One region of the Paenibacillus sp. EC2-1 genome, then DNA from elsewhere that is predicted to be linked to it. Evidence: predicted binding sites of a transcription regulator. Region 1 holds the regulator's gene; each other region holds the start of a gene.
What was found. Region 1 encodes Rex, which represses fermentation and respiration genes when NADH is low (regulators of the CRP and FNR family bind a similar motif). Its sites were predicted from a motif close to TTGTGAAATATTTCACAA; they were not measured.

Region 2: the regulator Rex is predicted to act here: its motif matches at 1,832-1,849, upstream of ACK8P5_RS12595 (cytochrome ubiquinol oxidase subunit I).
Region 3: the regulator Rex is predicted to act here: its motif matches at 1,531-1,548, upstream of nadA (quinolinate synthase NadA).
Region 4: the regulator Rex is predicted to act here: its motif matches at 1,830-1,847, upstream of adhE (bifunctional acetaldehyde-CoA/alcohol dehydrogenase).

Annotation. Positions count from the first base shown of each region.
Region 1 covers NZ_CP186006.1:2,162,474-2,165,989, forward strand. The annotation lists gene dinG (ATP-dependent DNA helicase DinG) at 1-843, shown strand, start outside; gene ACK8P5_RS10265 (redox-sensing transcriptional repressor Rex) at 880-1,533, shown strand; gene ACK8P5_RS10270 (amidohydrolase) at 1,520-2,821, shown strand; gene ACK8P5_RS10275 (DUF5590 domain-containing protein) at 2,937-3,368, shown strand.
Region 2 covers NZ_CP186006.1:2,654,487-2,658,002, forward strand. The annotation lists gene ACK8P5_RS12580 (serine hydrolase domain-containing protein) at 1-196, shown strand, start outside; gene ACK8P5_RS12585 (aldose 1-epimerase family protein) at 307-1,182, shown strand; gene ACK8P5_RS12590 (hypothetical protein) at 1,278-1,478, shown strand; gene ACK8P5_RS12595 (cytochrome ubiquinol oxidase subunit I) at 1,983-3,350, shown strand; gene ACK8P5_RS12600 (cytochrome d ubiquinol oxidase subunit II) at 3,347-3,516, shown strand, end outside.
Region 3 covers NZ_CP186006.1:65,608-69,123, reverse strand. The annotation lists gene nadB (L-aspartate oxidase) at 1-418, opposite strand, end outside; gene nadA (quinolinate synthase NadA) at 455-1,393, opposite strand; gene ftsH (ATP-dependent zinc metalloprotease FtsH) at 1,623-3,516, opposite strand, start outside.
Region 4 covers NZ_CP186006.1:1,996,271-1,999,786, forward strand. The annotation lists gene ACK8P5_RS09360 (formate/nitrite transporter family protein) at 1-496, shown strand, start outside; gene ACK8P5_RS09365 (asparagine synthase) at 586-747, opposite strand; gene ACK8P5_RS09370 (Crp/Fnr family transcriptional regulator) at 887-1,606, opposite strand; gene adhE (bifunctional acetaldehyde-CoA/alcohol dehydrogenase) at 1,923-3,516, shown strand, end outside.

The sequences.
Region 1 (3,516 bases):
GTAAGTAGTCAGCTGAAGGAATTGTTTTTTGATAAGAAACAGAGTGTGATCCTAACGTCTGCTACCCTATCTGTAGATAAATCGTTTCAGTATATGATTGATAACTTGGGACTTCAAGAAGCTTCGGAACAGGGACGATTAAACACCGTTCAACTTCCTTCTCCTTTTAATTACCGGGAGCAGGCATTATTGTTAATTCCGAGAGACTTTCCGAGCGTAAAGGGAACCGTCGGAGATCCTTTGTTCGTAAATACTTTGGTCCAATCTCTGTCAGATACGGCCATGGTGACGCGGGGGCGCATGTTAGTGCTATTCACCTCTTACCGTATGCTTCGTCAGGTATATGAGCCTTTGAAAGAAGCCTTGTCATCTAGTGACATCGCTGTTCTTGGACAAGGCATGGATGGAACGAGTCGAACGAAGCTGATTCGCAGGTTTCAGGATAGCAGTGCTTCCGTTCTTTTGGGAACTAGTTCGTTCTGGGAAGGTGTTGATATTCCAGGGGAGGCTCTAACGTGCCTTGCTATTGTCCGTTTGCCATTTCAACCGCCAAATCATCCGCTTGTTGAGGCGAAGAGTGAATTACTTCAGCAACAAAAGAAGAATCCATTCATGAAGTTATCTGTGCCACAGGCTGTTATTCGCTTTAAACAAGGCTTCGGACGCCTTGTAAGAACAGCACAAGATAAAGGAATCGTCATTGTATATGATACCCGTGTAATTGAATCATACTATGGTAAGCACTTCTTGTATTCACTACCTGGACCGAAGATGGAGCATATGCCAACAGAGCAAATGGTTTCTCGGATCACGGAGTGGATGGGGAAGGAACAGGAACATTAGAATATTATTTTGAGTTTATTATTAGGGGGAGCATGCATGAAATCGGAAAAAATTTCGGAGGCCGTAGTACGCAGACTGCCCGTTTACTTACGTTACCTAAACGAACTTCATGTTCGGGAGGTAGCAACCGTGTCCTCGCAAGAGTTAGGACAAAAACTAGACTTGAACCCAGCACAGATTCGCAAGGATCTTGCATATTTTGGAGATTTCGGTAGAAAGGGAATTGGCTATGATGTCACATACCTGATTGAAAAAATCCGCCATATATTGAAGCTTGATCAGCAGATTAATGTAGTGCTTGTTGGTGCAGGTAATCTTGGTCATGCCTTGTCTAACTACAACGCGTTCTTGAAAGATAACATGAAGATTGTTGCTATATTCGATGCATATACTCCGAAAGTGGGTACATCCATTAACAATATTGTGGTTCAGCCTATGGAAGAATTGACTTCAACGATTAAGGAGAAGGGAATTCGGATCGGTATTATTACAGTGCCCGATGTCGAGGCGCAAGCTGTAGCAGATAGTTTGATATCAGCGGGGATTGAAGCGATTCTCAATTTTGCTCCAACGATTCTGAAAGCTCCACCACAAATTCGCATCCATACGGCGGATTTCACGACAGACCTTCAAAGTTTGGCCTATTACTTAGTTAATGGAAAGGAAGATGCCGAACATGACGAATCATAAGTGGATGATCAAAAATGGTACCTTTGCTGTCCTCCAGGAAGAGAAATCTATTCTGCGTGGATATATGGTCGTCGAGAATGATCGTATAACTTACCTTGGCGAAGAAGAACCGCAGGTCGAGGCCGATATTGAAATCATTGATGGTACGCATCTTTTCTTTATGCCCGGTTTAATCAATACACATGGACATACAGCGATGTCACTTCTCCGTGGATATGGAGATGACCTCGCACTTCAGGTATGGCTGCAGGAGAAAATGTGGCCAATGGAAGCTAAATTCACAGCGAATGATGTATATTGGGGTTCTTCCCTTTCGCTAGTTGAAATGCTAAAAGGTGGCACAACAACGTTCCTGGATATGTACGACCATATGGATCAGGTCGCTGCAGTAACAGAACAATCAGGCATGCGTGGTGTGTTAACCCGTGGTGTCATTGGACTATGTTCGCCAGAGGTTCAGAAGCATAAATTGGATGAGGCTACAGCTTTCGCCAAGGATTGGCATGGAAAAGCAGACGGCCGTATAACAACGATGATATCACCACATGCTCCATATACTTGCCCTCCAGATTACATTGAGAAGTTTGTTCAGGTTGCACACGATCTGGATCTGCCACTGCATACACATATGTCCGAAACCGCTGCAGAAGTACAGCAGAATGTTCAGGATTATGGTCTGAGACCCGTAGCTCATTTACAAAAGCTAGGTGTATTCTCCAGACCGACTTTAGTAGCTCATGGAGTTCATTTAACGGATGAAGAGATCGAAATTTTGGCAACTCATAAGGTTGCTGTATCTCATAACCCAGGGAGTAATCTTAAACTGGCGAGCGGTGTAGCGAGGGTGCCAGAGCTTCTTAAAGCAGGCGTTACGGTATCTTTAGGAACAGATGGTCCCGCTAGCAATAACAACCTGGATATGTTCGAGGAAATGCGCTTAGCAGCTCTCATCCATAAAGGTGTTACGGGTGATCCGACAGCAGTGCCTGCATCGGAAGCACTTCGTATGGGTACCATCTATGGAGCTAAATCTCTATTCTTAGATGAAATTGGTACGCTCGCTCCAGGAATGAAAGCAGATTTTATTGCGTTGAATACGGATCAAGCCCATTTCTTACCACACACGGATTTCATATCACATGCCGTCTATTCAGCAAGTGCGAAGGATGTGGAACATGTATGGGTCGATGGTAAACAGATCGTCAAGAATGGTAATTGTTTAACGCTCGATGAAGAGAAGATTCGCCGTGAAGCCCAAAGTGCGTTCGAACGGCTGTTAACCCTTTAGGGAATAACAAGGGAGCGAGGAACGCCGATTGAAGAAAAAAACAAAGTGGATACTCTCCAGCGTTTCTGGAATTCTGCTCATATTATTGGCTTGTCAAATTTATTATTCTTATGTCATGTCTGATGTTTGGAAAGAAGAAAATGCGGCTATTATAGCAGCTCAAGAACATGGTGGACTGATTAAGAGGGATAAAACTTATAAATCAGTCTGGGACAAGGATAGTTTGTATTGGGTTATTACAGGTCAAAATGTTGATAACAAAGACATTATTGTATGGGTTAAGTTTACAGAAGAGCATAAACCATTCGGAGGAGCCGACACGGTTCATACAGAATTATTAAGTGATGGTAAGTCTGAAGCGCAGATAAGAGCTCAGATCAATTCAGATTTGCCTGGTGCTGTAATCGAACGGCTCGTCCCTGGAATGTATGAGGGTGAGTATGTATGGCAGCTGCTGTATAACCTAAATAATGAAACAAAATACCGATTCTACCGTTTTCAGGATGGTCGTCCAATCGGCGAAGACATTACATTACCGAACCAGTAAAGCATAATTACACTCCATTCATTAGGATGGGGTGTGTTTGATTTATATATGTAAGCGTTTGCATAAAAAATAATTAAATAGTTTTTAATATTTTCACAGCTTGAAAATGAAAAAGTATATAAGATGTGATATACTCATATTTGTATTT
Region 2 (3,516 bases), 490 kb from region 1:
AGGAGTTGTATTGCTATCCAATTATTCTTTTTTCTCAAATTCTCTTATGGACTATTATGTTGCTCAATTACTTAAATGGATTACTAAAAAAGAGCCTACTCAAGGAACTATGATAGACTCAACAGGCAAAAAAATACTTGAAGCAATCATAAGTAGAGAACAGACACTAGAGTCACGGAAAACGATAGCTGAGTAAGCTCGAAGAAACGGCAGCCGATGAATTGGCTGTCGTCTTCTCATCTCCTTCACGAACTTTGATATAATAAGGATATCTGTACTATAAGTATGAAAAGGGAGTATACAACCATGAATAAGATTTTGCGCAGTAGCTCGGCAGAAGCTGAGATTAATACCCTTGGGGCCGAACTGATCAGCTTCAGAAAGCTGGATCCGGAAGCTGAATATATCTGGAGCGGTGACGCCACGTATTGGACAGGCCGTTCTCCGGTGCTGTTTCCCATTATTGGTGCGGCCCGGAATGGAGAAATTAAGGTGGACGGCACAGCCTATAAGATCGGCAATCACGGATTCGCAAGACGCAGCGAATTTACGCTGGTCCAAGAAAGTGACACTCACGCGGTTTACCGTCTCTCTTATGATGAGAAAACCCTTGCCAGTTATCCATTTAAATTCAACCTATTTATTACATACAAACTGAATGCAAGCACACTGGAACTGAGCTACCGGGTGGAGAATAGTGATGAACAGGATATCTTCTTCCAGCTCGGAACTCATCCGGCGTTCAATTGTCCGATGGATGACAAAGGTAGCCTAAGCGATTACTATCTAGAGTTCGCTGAATCGGAAACCCTTGAAAGGTTGTTCCTGAATTCAGACAGCCAGCTGATCAGCGGTAAATCGGAGTCCGTTCTGAAACAAGAGACCATCCTGCCGTTATCTCATGAAATGTTCGCCGAAGGCGCATTGATTTTCCGAAATGTGAGGTCTCGGCAGATTTCGCTTAGAAGTAAGCAGTCCGCTAAAAGCGTAGTTGTCACTTATAAAGGTTTCCCTGACCTCGGCATCTGGCAGCCTCTGAACGCTCCCTTTGTATGCATCGAGCCTTGGCATGGAGTAGCAGATATGGACGTCTTCGAAGGTGAACTTCAAGCTAAAGAGGGGATCATTACCCTGGCGCCGGGGGAGAACTTCACAAGTTCCCTGATTATAGAAATTAATTGACGATTCGAAGATATATGCAGGGTCCTCCACTGGTGAAGCTTGGCTTCATATCATTGCAATAGGTTCAATTTTAAAATTTGAATTTGGAGGAAACGATGAAAAACAATAATCATAAATTTTTATCCGTATTTCTTGTTGCTGGATTTATTATTGGGGCTTGTCTAGGCATGACAGTAAGTAGCTTCTTAGACCTTAACCTAGGTTTCAGTATTTCACTGGGGTCAGGTTTTGGAATGTTAATAGGCATTGTGATTGGTTCCGTAATCGATGATGAACGACAGAAAAAAGAAAAGTAATTCCAGTTAGTTTCTATGTTTGACTATAGATTTAGCCGTTTTATAACAACAGTGGACCAGAGGAGTATTATACTTCTCGGTCCATTTTTTGTAATTATGACACTGTCCACTGTGATGTTTTTCACTAAGTTGTCAGAAAAGGTTGACCTTTTCTTGAACATTCAAGGACGAACATGTGTCAGTGATTGAATTCGTGGTGAACAAAGATATAATAGCGGTACGATCAGGTTTCGCACTCGGACATTTGCCTGCATTCCATACCCGATTAATAAAGGCTCATCAGATCTCTGTTCACTAGCTAAGTACGGTATGACACAAGAATGATGTGGGCGCAGCCAATGTAGCATCTTACTTTGTGAAAAAAATCTCTTTTTACATAGTTGAGATCGAGGGACGGACACCTTTATCACCCGGGTATGGATTGTGGTGAACGACGGGCAGACCTGTTCAAAGAATGAATTTACCCCAGGATGAAACAGAAGTTTGAAAGGAGGCAGTATTATTTTGGAAATGGATACGGTACTGTGGAGCAGGCTGGTGACAGGTTTGACACTCGCATTCCACGTGATTTTTGCAACAATTGGCGTCGGTATACCATTAATGATTGCAATTGCAGAGTTCATCGGGATCCGCAAGAAAGACCCCCATTATACATTGATGGCGAAGAGGTGGGCGAGGGGATTTGTCATTTCGGTTGCGGTAGGTGTCGTGACCGGTACAATCATCTCCCTGCAGCTGGCCCTGGTATGGCCGAACTTTATGAAGATGGCTGGAAACGTCATTGCACTGCCGTTATTCATGGAAGTGTTCGCATTCTTTTTTGAAGCCATTTTTCTGGGCATTTATTTGTATACCTGGGATCGATTCAAAAACAAGTATATCCACTGGCTGCTGACGATTCCAATTGTGGTCGGGGCAGGCATGTCTGCTGTGTTTATTACGACGGTAAACGGATTTATGAACCAGCCTGAAGGTTTTGTATTGGAAGCCGGTCAATTCTCAGCGGTTGATCCGGTGCAAGCGATGCTGAATACGGCGACGTTCTCCAAAGTATTCCATGTGTTAAGCTCGGCCTATTTGACAGGGGCAATCCTATTAGCCGGAATTGCGGCCTTTGCGATGCTGAGAAAAGGAATTTCTCCTTATCACAAAAAAGCCTTGAACCTCATGATGGCTGTTGCCTTGTTGTTCGGCATGCTGAACACGCTCGCCGGGGATGTGTCCGCCAAGTTTTTGGCTGAGCATCAGCCGGAGAAGCTTGCGGCGGCAGAGTGGCATTTTGAGACGGAAAGTGGTGCGGACCTGATTCTAATGGGTTGGCTGAATGCCGAGCATGAAATTCTAGGTGCCTTGCATCTGCCGAAATTCCTTAGCTTCCTGGCCTTTGGCGACTTTAACGCAGAGGTAACGGGGCTGGAGGAATTCCCTCAGGATGAATGGCCTCCGCTTCTCGTGCATTATTTGTTTGATTTAATGGCAGGAATCGGATTTGCACTGGTTGCTATTTCGCTACTTTATTTCTTGTTTAAGATCTGGAAAAAGCGCAATGAGCTGAACAAATGGATGCTTTGGCTTATCGCACTCTGCACACCGCTCGCCTTTCTGGGTGTTGAGCTCGGCTGGTTCTATGCAGAAGTTGGGCGACAGCCATGGATTATCCGAGGAATTTTACGTGTAGAGGAAGCGGCTACGACTTCACCGACGGTAAGAACTTTATTCTTCGTCTTCTTGCTACTGTACATCGTACTTGGCATCATGTGTGTCGTTGTATTAAGACGCTTGTTCAACAATAAGCCAGCAGAAGTTGAGATGGAGAAATGGTTAAAAGAAAATCCTAATCAGACTATAGAAAAGGGGGATCCTGCACAATGAGTTACGAATTGATTGGCATCACGGTGCTCTGGCTGTTCTTGTACGGCTATTTAATTATAGCCTCAATTGATTTCGGAGCAGGCTTCTTCGCTTTCTATGCACGTTTGACGAAGCAGGATCATTTGATTAACCGTCTGATTTCCCGTTATTTATCTCCCGTTTGGGA
Region 3 (3,516 bases), 2.1 Mb from region 1:
CTCCATTCGCATGTAAAATCCGCCTATGGCTATGTGCCCCCTCCTTGGTCAAAGCAATTTCACCATCTTCAACATCAAAAGAGGTTCCTAATCGGATTAACTCCTGCACACCGGCCGGACCTTCATGAACCAGCACATCAACAGCCTCAGAGGAGCATAGGCCAGCACCTGCCAAAAGCGTATCATGTCGATGATATGCAGGAGAGTCATCTTCTGCCGTTACAGCCGCAATGCCGCCTTGGGCATATCGCGTATTGCTCTCTAACAGTGATTTCTTGGTGATGAGCAGTACGCTTCGGTCCGTACTCGCTTCAATCGCCGTATATAATCCGGCAATACCTGAACCGATCACGATCACATCCGTTTCAATCACCGGTAAATCCTGCAGATCAAAATCAATCAAATACTGCGGTATCACGTGATTCACCTGTCTTTTAGCGAAGAGTAGCGCATGCTACTTTACTTGTAACATGCGCTCTAATGAGGTTCTAGCTTTTTCCGCAACAACGGGCGGTACATAAATTTGAGGCTTCATGGTCTCAAGACATTTAACCAGCTTCTTAAGATTATTTACTTTCATATTCGGACATACAAGAAACTTTGTTGCAAAGTGGAACGATTTATCGGGACTATCTAGACGAAGCTGATATCCTGTACCATCTTCTGTTCCAACAATGAATTCCTTGCATGAGGAGTCTCTGCAATATTCGAGAATAGCCGTTGTACTACCTACAAAATCACCCATTTCAACGACTTCTGGACGACACTCGGGATGAACAACAAATTCAGCATTCGGATATTTAGCTTTCATCTCAACGACATCCTTAACGGTCAGCATATCATGCGTATTGCAATAACCTTCCCAGATGATTAGCTTTTTGTCCGTATGCTGCTGAACGTAGTGGCCGAGGTTTTTATCTGGAACCCAGATAATCTCATCAGAATCGACAGATTGAATCACCTTTACTGCGTTAGAAGACGTACAGCAAATATCTGTCTCTGCCTTGATCTCAGCTGAAGAGTTAATATACGTGACCACTTTAGCATTTGGGTGCTGCGCTTTCAATTTACGAAGTCCATCCACGTTAACCATATCTGCCATAGGGCATCCTGCGCGTTCATCAGGTATGATCACCGTCTTATTCGGGGCTAGAATTTTCGCACTTTCCCCCATGAAGTGTACACCACAAAATACGATAACATCAGCATCCGTCTGAGCAGCCTTCTGGGCAAGCAAGAACGAATCCCCCCGGAAATCAGCTACTTCCTGAATTTCATCCCTTTGATAGTAGTGCGCCAAGATAATAGCATTACGTTCCTTCTTCAACTGCATCAAGCGTTCGCGCAGTTCACGGTTTTGTTCCGCTTTACGCTCCAATGCCAAAGCTTCCACGAGCGACCCTCTCCCCTTATGTATTGCGGCCCATTACATGACCGCTGTTGAACATACTCAAGATGCTGGTATCCCCTTTGTGAAAGGAAGCACCTTTCGTTTATCACCTAATGTACACAAGGTTCGAATGACTGTCAATGTGACAAGAAGCACAAAAAGAACCGGAAAACGAATGATCGTTCTCCGGTTCTTTGTTTTTATTCGGAATGCGATGTTTTTATCGCATTTATTATGTCAATCTGTTGTTACCGTTGTCCGATCCATCTGGAGGTGTATTGTCGTCCGGACCTTTACGTTCTGAATCATTACCCTCTAATGGATTGTTCGGAATATCTTCGCTTGATTTAGGCTGTTCAACCTCATCTTTGCCTTGAATCCGAACACGAACGTCACCAATATTATCGATGATTGGCTCTCCATTCTCGGATGATCCTTGACCGCTGTCTCCTGAATCTTTGTCACTGAGAGCACCTGTCTCAATCAATTGCTTGATTTGCTCAAGTTCCAGTGTCTCTTCCTCAAGGAGTGTATTAGCAATCAGGTGAACTTCCTTAGCATGCTCAGTGAGCACCTGCTTACACTTCTCATAACAATCATTGATGAAGCGTTGCATTTCCTGATCGATTTCATAAGCGATCTGATCACTGTAGTTCTGCTCATGTCCGATATCACGGCCCAAGAATACTTGACCTTGTGATGTACCGAACTGCATCGGTCCGAGTTTCTCACTCATACCGTATTCCACAATCATGCTGCGGATAATGCCTGTCGCCTGTTGGAAGTCACTGTAAGCACCGGTTCCGATTTCACCAATGAACAGTTCCTCCGCTACACGGCCACCAAGCAAACCGGTAACGCGGTCGAGAAGCTCTTGCTTCGTTACAAGCATACGATCTTCTTTAGGCATCATAATTACGTATCCACCAGCGCGTCCACGCGGAATGATCGTTACTTTATGAACCATATCAGCATGCTCTAGGAAATAACCAACAATGGTATGACCTGCTTCGTGATAAGCTACGATACGCTTCTCGCGGTCACTGATCACACGGCTGCGCTTCTCAGTACCAACAATAACGCGGTCGATAGCTTCATCTACCTCACGCATGGAGATGTCTTTACGATTACGACGTGCTGCAAGCAATGCCGCTTCGTTCAGAAGGTTCTCCAGATCAGCACCGGTAAAGCCGGTCGTCCGTTTCGCAACGATATCGAGCTTAACGTCTTTCGTAAGCGGCTTGTTACGTGCGTGAACTTTCAATACTGCTTCACGGCCCTTCACATCCGGACGGTCAACCGTAATCTGACGGTCAAAACGACCTGGACGAAGCAGGGCAGGGTCAAGAATATCTGGGCGGTTTGTCGCAGCTACGATGATGATACCTTCGTTAGCCCCAAAGCCGTCCATTTCTACGAGCAATTGGTTGAGCGTCTGCTCACGTTCGTCATGTCCGCCGCCAAGTCCTGCGCCACGTTGACGACCAACCGCATCAATCTCATCAATAAAGATAATACATGGAGCATTCTTCTTCGCGTTCTCGAACAAGTCACGAACACGAGATGCACCGACACCGACGAACATTTCAACGAAGTCAGAACCGGAGATACTGAAGAATGGTACGCCTGCTTCACCCGCAACTGCACGAGCTAGGAGGGTTTTACCTGTACCTGGAGGGCCCACAAGAAGCACACCCTTAGGAATACGAGCACCTACTGTGTTAAATTTACGCGGATCTTTAAGGAAATCAACAACTTCAACGAGCTCTTGCTTCTCCTCGTCAGCTCCTGCAACATCCTCGAACGTAATCTTCTTCTTCTCTTCATTATATAGACGGGCTTTACTCTTACCAAAGTTCATCACTTTGCCGCCGCCGCCTTGAGCCTGGTTAAACAGGAAGAAGAACAGAACAAACATGATTACGAGCGGAATGAAAGATGATAACAATGTCAGCCAAATACTCTGGCCTTCCATTTTCTTAACGTTGAACTGAATCTTATTCTGTTCGCTCGCTTGAACAAGTTCATTCATCGCTTCATCAGTGGCTGGGATATAGGTTGAGAAGTTTGCTGACTTATCTTCGTCAACTTTCTTATATTTACCGGTTACAAGATATGCATAACCG
Region 4 (3,516 bases), 170 kb from region 1:
AACATCCATCAGAGATACATTGAAGAACTGGGTGATCGTATTCCTTGGTAACCTTGGTGGGGCAGTGCTTCTTAGCCTGTTGATATGGGGAACCGGCTTGTTTAAAGCTATTCCATCGGATCATTTGCTCTTTACGGTTGCAGCTAATAAGATGAATACACCGTTTATGGAGCTGTTTTTCCGAGGCATCTTGTGTAATTGGCTTGTCTGTCTCGCGCTGTGGATGGGAAGTCGTGCGAAGGAGGACACTGCGAAGCTCATACTGATATGGTGGTGCTTATTCGCCTTTATTGCTACGGGTTATGAACACAGTGTAGCGAATATGACACTTCTGTCCTTGGCAACGATACTACCCGGCCATCCAGAAACGATTTCAATAACCGGCTGGGTTAGCAATATGATCCCAGTTACGCTTGGTAATATTATTGGAGGAGCCTTGTTCGTTGGGATGGCATACTGGTTCATTTCGCCGGTAAAAGGAAAAAAGATAATGTAATTTACATCAAAACATAAAGAGAAGGGACGTTCTAAAGCCAGATGTGTGGCTTACAGAGCGTCCCCTTTGGTTATATCCTCCAAAACAGTCTACCGGTGTTCTACTAAGTCAATCGCACCCAGTACGATATGGGCAAGACCGAACCCGAGAATTCCCGTTGCGGCAAGTTTGTACTTACTGCTGCTAAATAGAGCGGCGCCAGAAGCAGATACTACTGTTCCAAGAACGGCAGGAATCAAACCTTCTCTCATGCGAAACACTCCCTAGTGATTGATTTGGAAAGACCTCGTTATTGTGGACTGTGTATCGTTTTTTATGCACACCATAACAAAAAGACACCCAGAATCACATTTCATATTCGGGTGTCTTTAAGCTATCTATACAAACAGATTAGATCCGGCAAATTTCATGCGGGCATAGTTCACAGTGGCATATTTCTTGAAGTGCAGCTAAGTCTTTAATAACGATCATCCCGCTGATATATTCCACAACATCTTTCTTACGAAGATCACTGAGCATTCGGTTTACGCTCTCACGAGTAGCTCCGATCATATTTGATAGATCTGTATGTGTAATTTTCTTATTAATAAGAATCGATTGATCTTCAAGCGTCTCACCATAAGTGTTACTAAGACGGATCAGCGTTGAGCTAAGGGCACCCGGTTTACCATACATCATAAGGTCTCTAAATTTCGTTTGTGTAATACGATGATGGATTCCCATCCATTTCATAAAGTCGATCGCAAAATCACAGTGTTGGCAGATAAGGATTTCTAAATCTTTATGTTCAATGACTCCGACTTCACTTTCTTCAAGAACTTCAGCCGAGAAGCTGTGCTTCGTGCTAAAGAATGGATCCGCCTGACCAACCATGTCGCCAGCTTGATACATATATAGTATAAGTTCTTTTCCTTCGTCAGTCGATTTCGTTAATTTAATACGCCCACGCTTAATGTAATATAATTTATCTGAAAAATCACCTTCCCAGAAGAGATGTGATCCTTCCGGTATGATACGATCCTTCATGCTTACAAGCAGACGATTTAGATTTTGCTCCGAGAAACAGCTGGTATTTCCTTGGGTTACCATGACACTATCCAATGTTTTCATGTCTATATCCCCTAACTCCTTCATATTTTCGGTTAAATTTAAATTAATTATAACGTGAATACATTCACTTGTGGGGGAGGAAACCAAGGTAAAAGTGGCGAAATTTCAAACATTGTGATTATTTTCACTTTAAACAAGGGGGAACAAGTGCAAGAATACACAGACAAATGCATCATAGAAGCGATGTAAGCGTTTCAAACCATTTCAGAAAAAACATTTAACTTTGTGAAATAATTCACTATCTTTTTAGAGATCCCTGTGATATGATCAAGGTGTAGAGAGATAATAAACATTTTTTTACAGGAGGATGAGGGGAATGGCTATCAAGAACAATGGAGTTACTCAGGTAAAGGAGCAAACAGCAGGTGAGTATATTCAGGGTTTAATTGACAAAGCGAAACGCGCAAGTGAACAGTTTAAAGCTCTCAACCAAGAGCAGATTGATGGGATTGTTCAAGCAATGGCACTTGCAGGTCTAGAGAAACACATGCATTTAGCTAAATTGGCAGTGCAAGAAACTGGGCGAGGTGTCTATGAAGACAAAATCATCAAGAATATGTTCGCTACTGAATACATCCACAACAGCATTAAATATGATAAAACCGTTGGCGTAATTGAAGATAATCCATACGGTAACTATCAGAAGATTGCTGAACCTGTTGGGATCATTATGGGGATTACACCTGTAACGAACCCAACGTCAACCACCATTTTTAAAGCTCTCATATCCATTAAGACGAAAAATCCAATTATCTTCGGGTTCCATCCATCCGCACAACAGTGCAGCCGGGAAACAGCCAAGATATTGCTGGAAGCAGCGGTGAAGCACGGTGCACCGGAAGATTGTATTCAATGGATCGATGCTCCATCCATGGATAAAACCAATACACTAATGAACCATCCTGATGTTGCATGTATCCTGGCAACTGGTGGATCTGCAATGGTTAAGGCCGCTTACAGCTGTGGTAAACCAGCGCTTGGAGTAGGACCTGGTAACGTGCCATGCTTTATCGAAAAGTCTGCCAATCTTGATCAAGCCGTTAATGACCTTATCCTCTCGAAAACTTTTGACAACGGTATGATCTGTGCATCGGAACAGGCTGTTATTATAGAAGAAACTATTTTTGAACAAGTGAAGAAAAAGATGATTGCTAGCGGTTGCTACTTCGTGAATAAAGAGGAAGCTGCTAAGCTAACCGCTGGTGCTATCGTAGCAGATAAATGTGCCGTAAATCCGGCAATCGTAGGTCAACCAGCAACGAAGATCGCTGAAGCATGCGGTATTGAAGTGCCGGAAGGAACGAAAATCCTTGTTGCTGAGATTGAAGGTGTAGGACCGAAGTTCCCATTGTCGGCTGAAAAGCTTAGCCCAATTCTAGCTTGCTACAAAGTGAAGAATGCAGAGCAAGGGATAGAACGTGCTGCTGAAGTCGTTGCTTTTGGTGGTATGGGTCACTCTTCGGTAATCCATTCGAACAATGATGAAATCATTCAAAAATTCTCGAATCGTATGCAAACTTGCCGTGTGCTTGTGAATCAGCCATCTTCGCAAGGCGGAATTGGTGATATCTATAATACTAACCTTCCATCGCTTACACTCGGTTGTGGATCGTATGGACGCAATGCAACATCTTCGAACGTAAGTGCTGTCAATCTCATTAACGTGAAAAGGGTGAATCATCGTACGGTGAATATGCAGTGGTTCAAAGTGCCGAATAAAATCTATTTTGAAAAAGGATCAACACAGTATCTTGCTAAAATGCCGGACATTACTCGGGTAGCGATTATAACGGACCCCATGATGGTAAAACTCGGATATGTGGAGAGAGTTGAACATTATCTGCGTCAGCGTCAGATTCCTGTTGCTATTGAAGTATTCTCTGAAGTAGAGCCAGATCCATCGACAACAA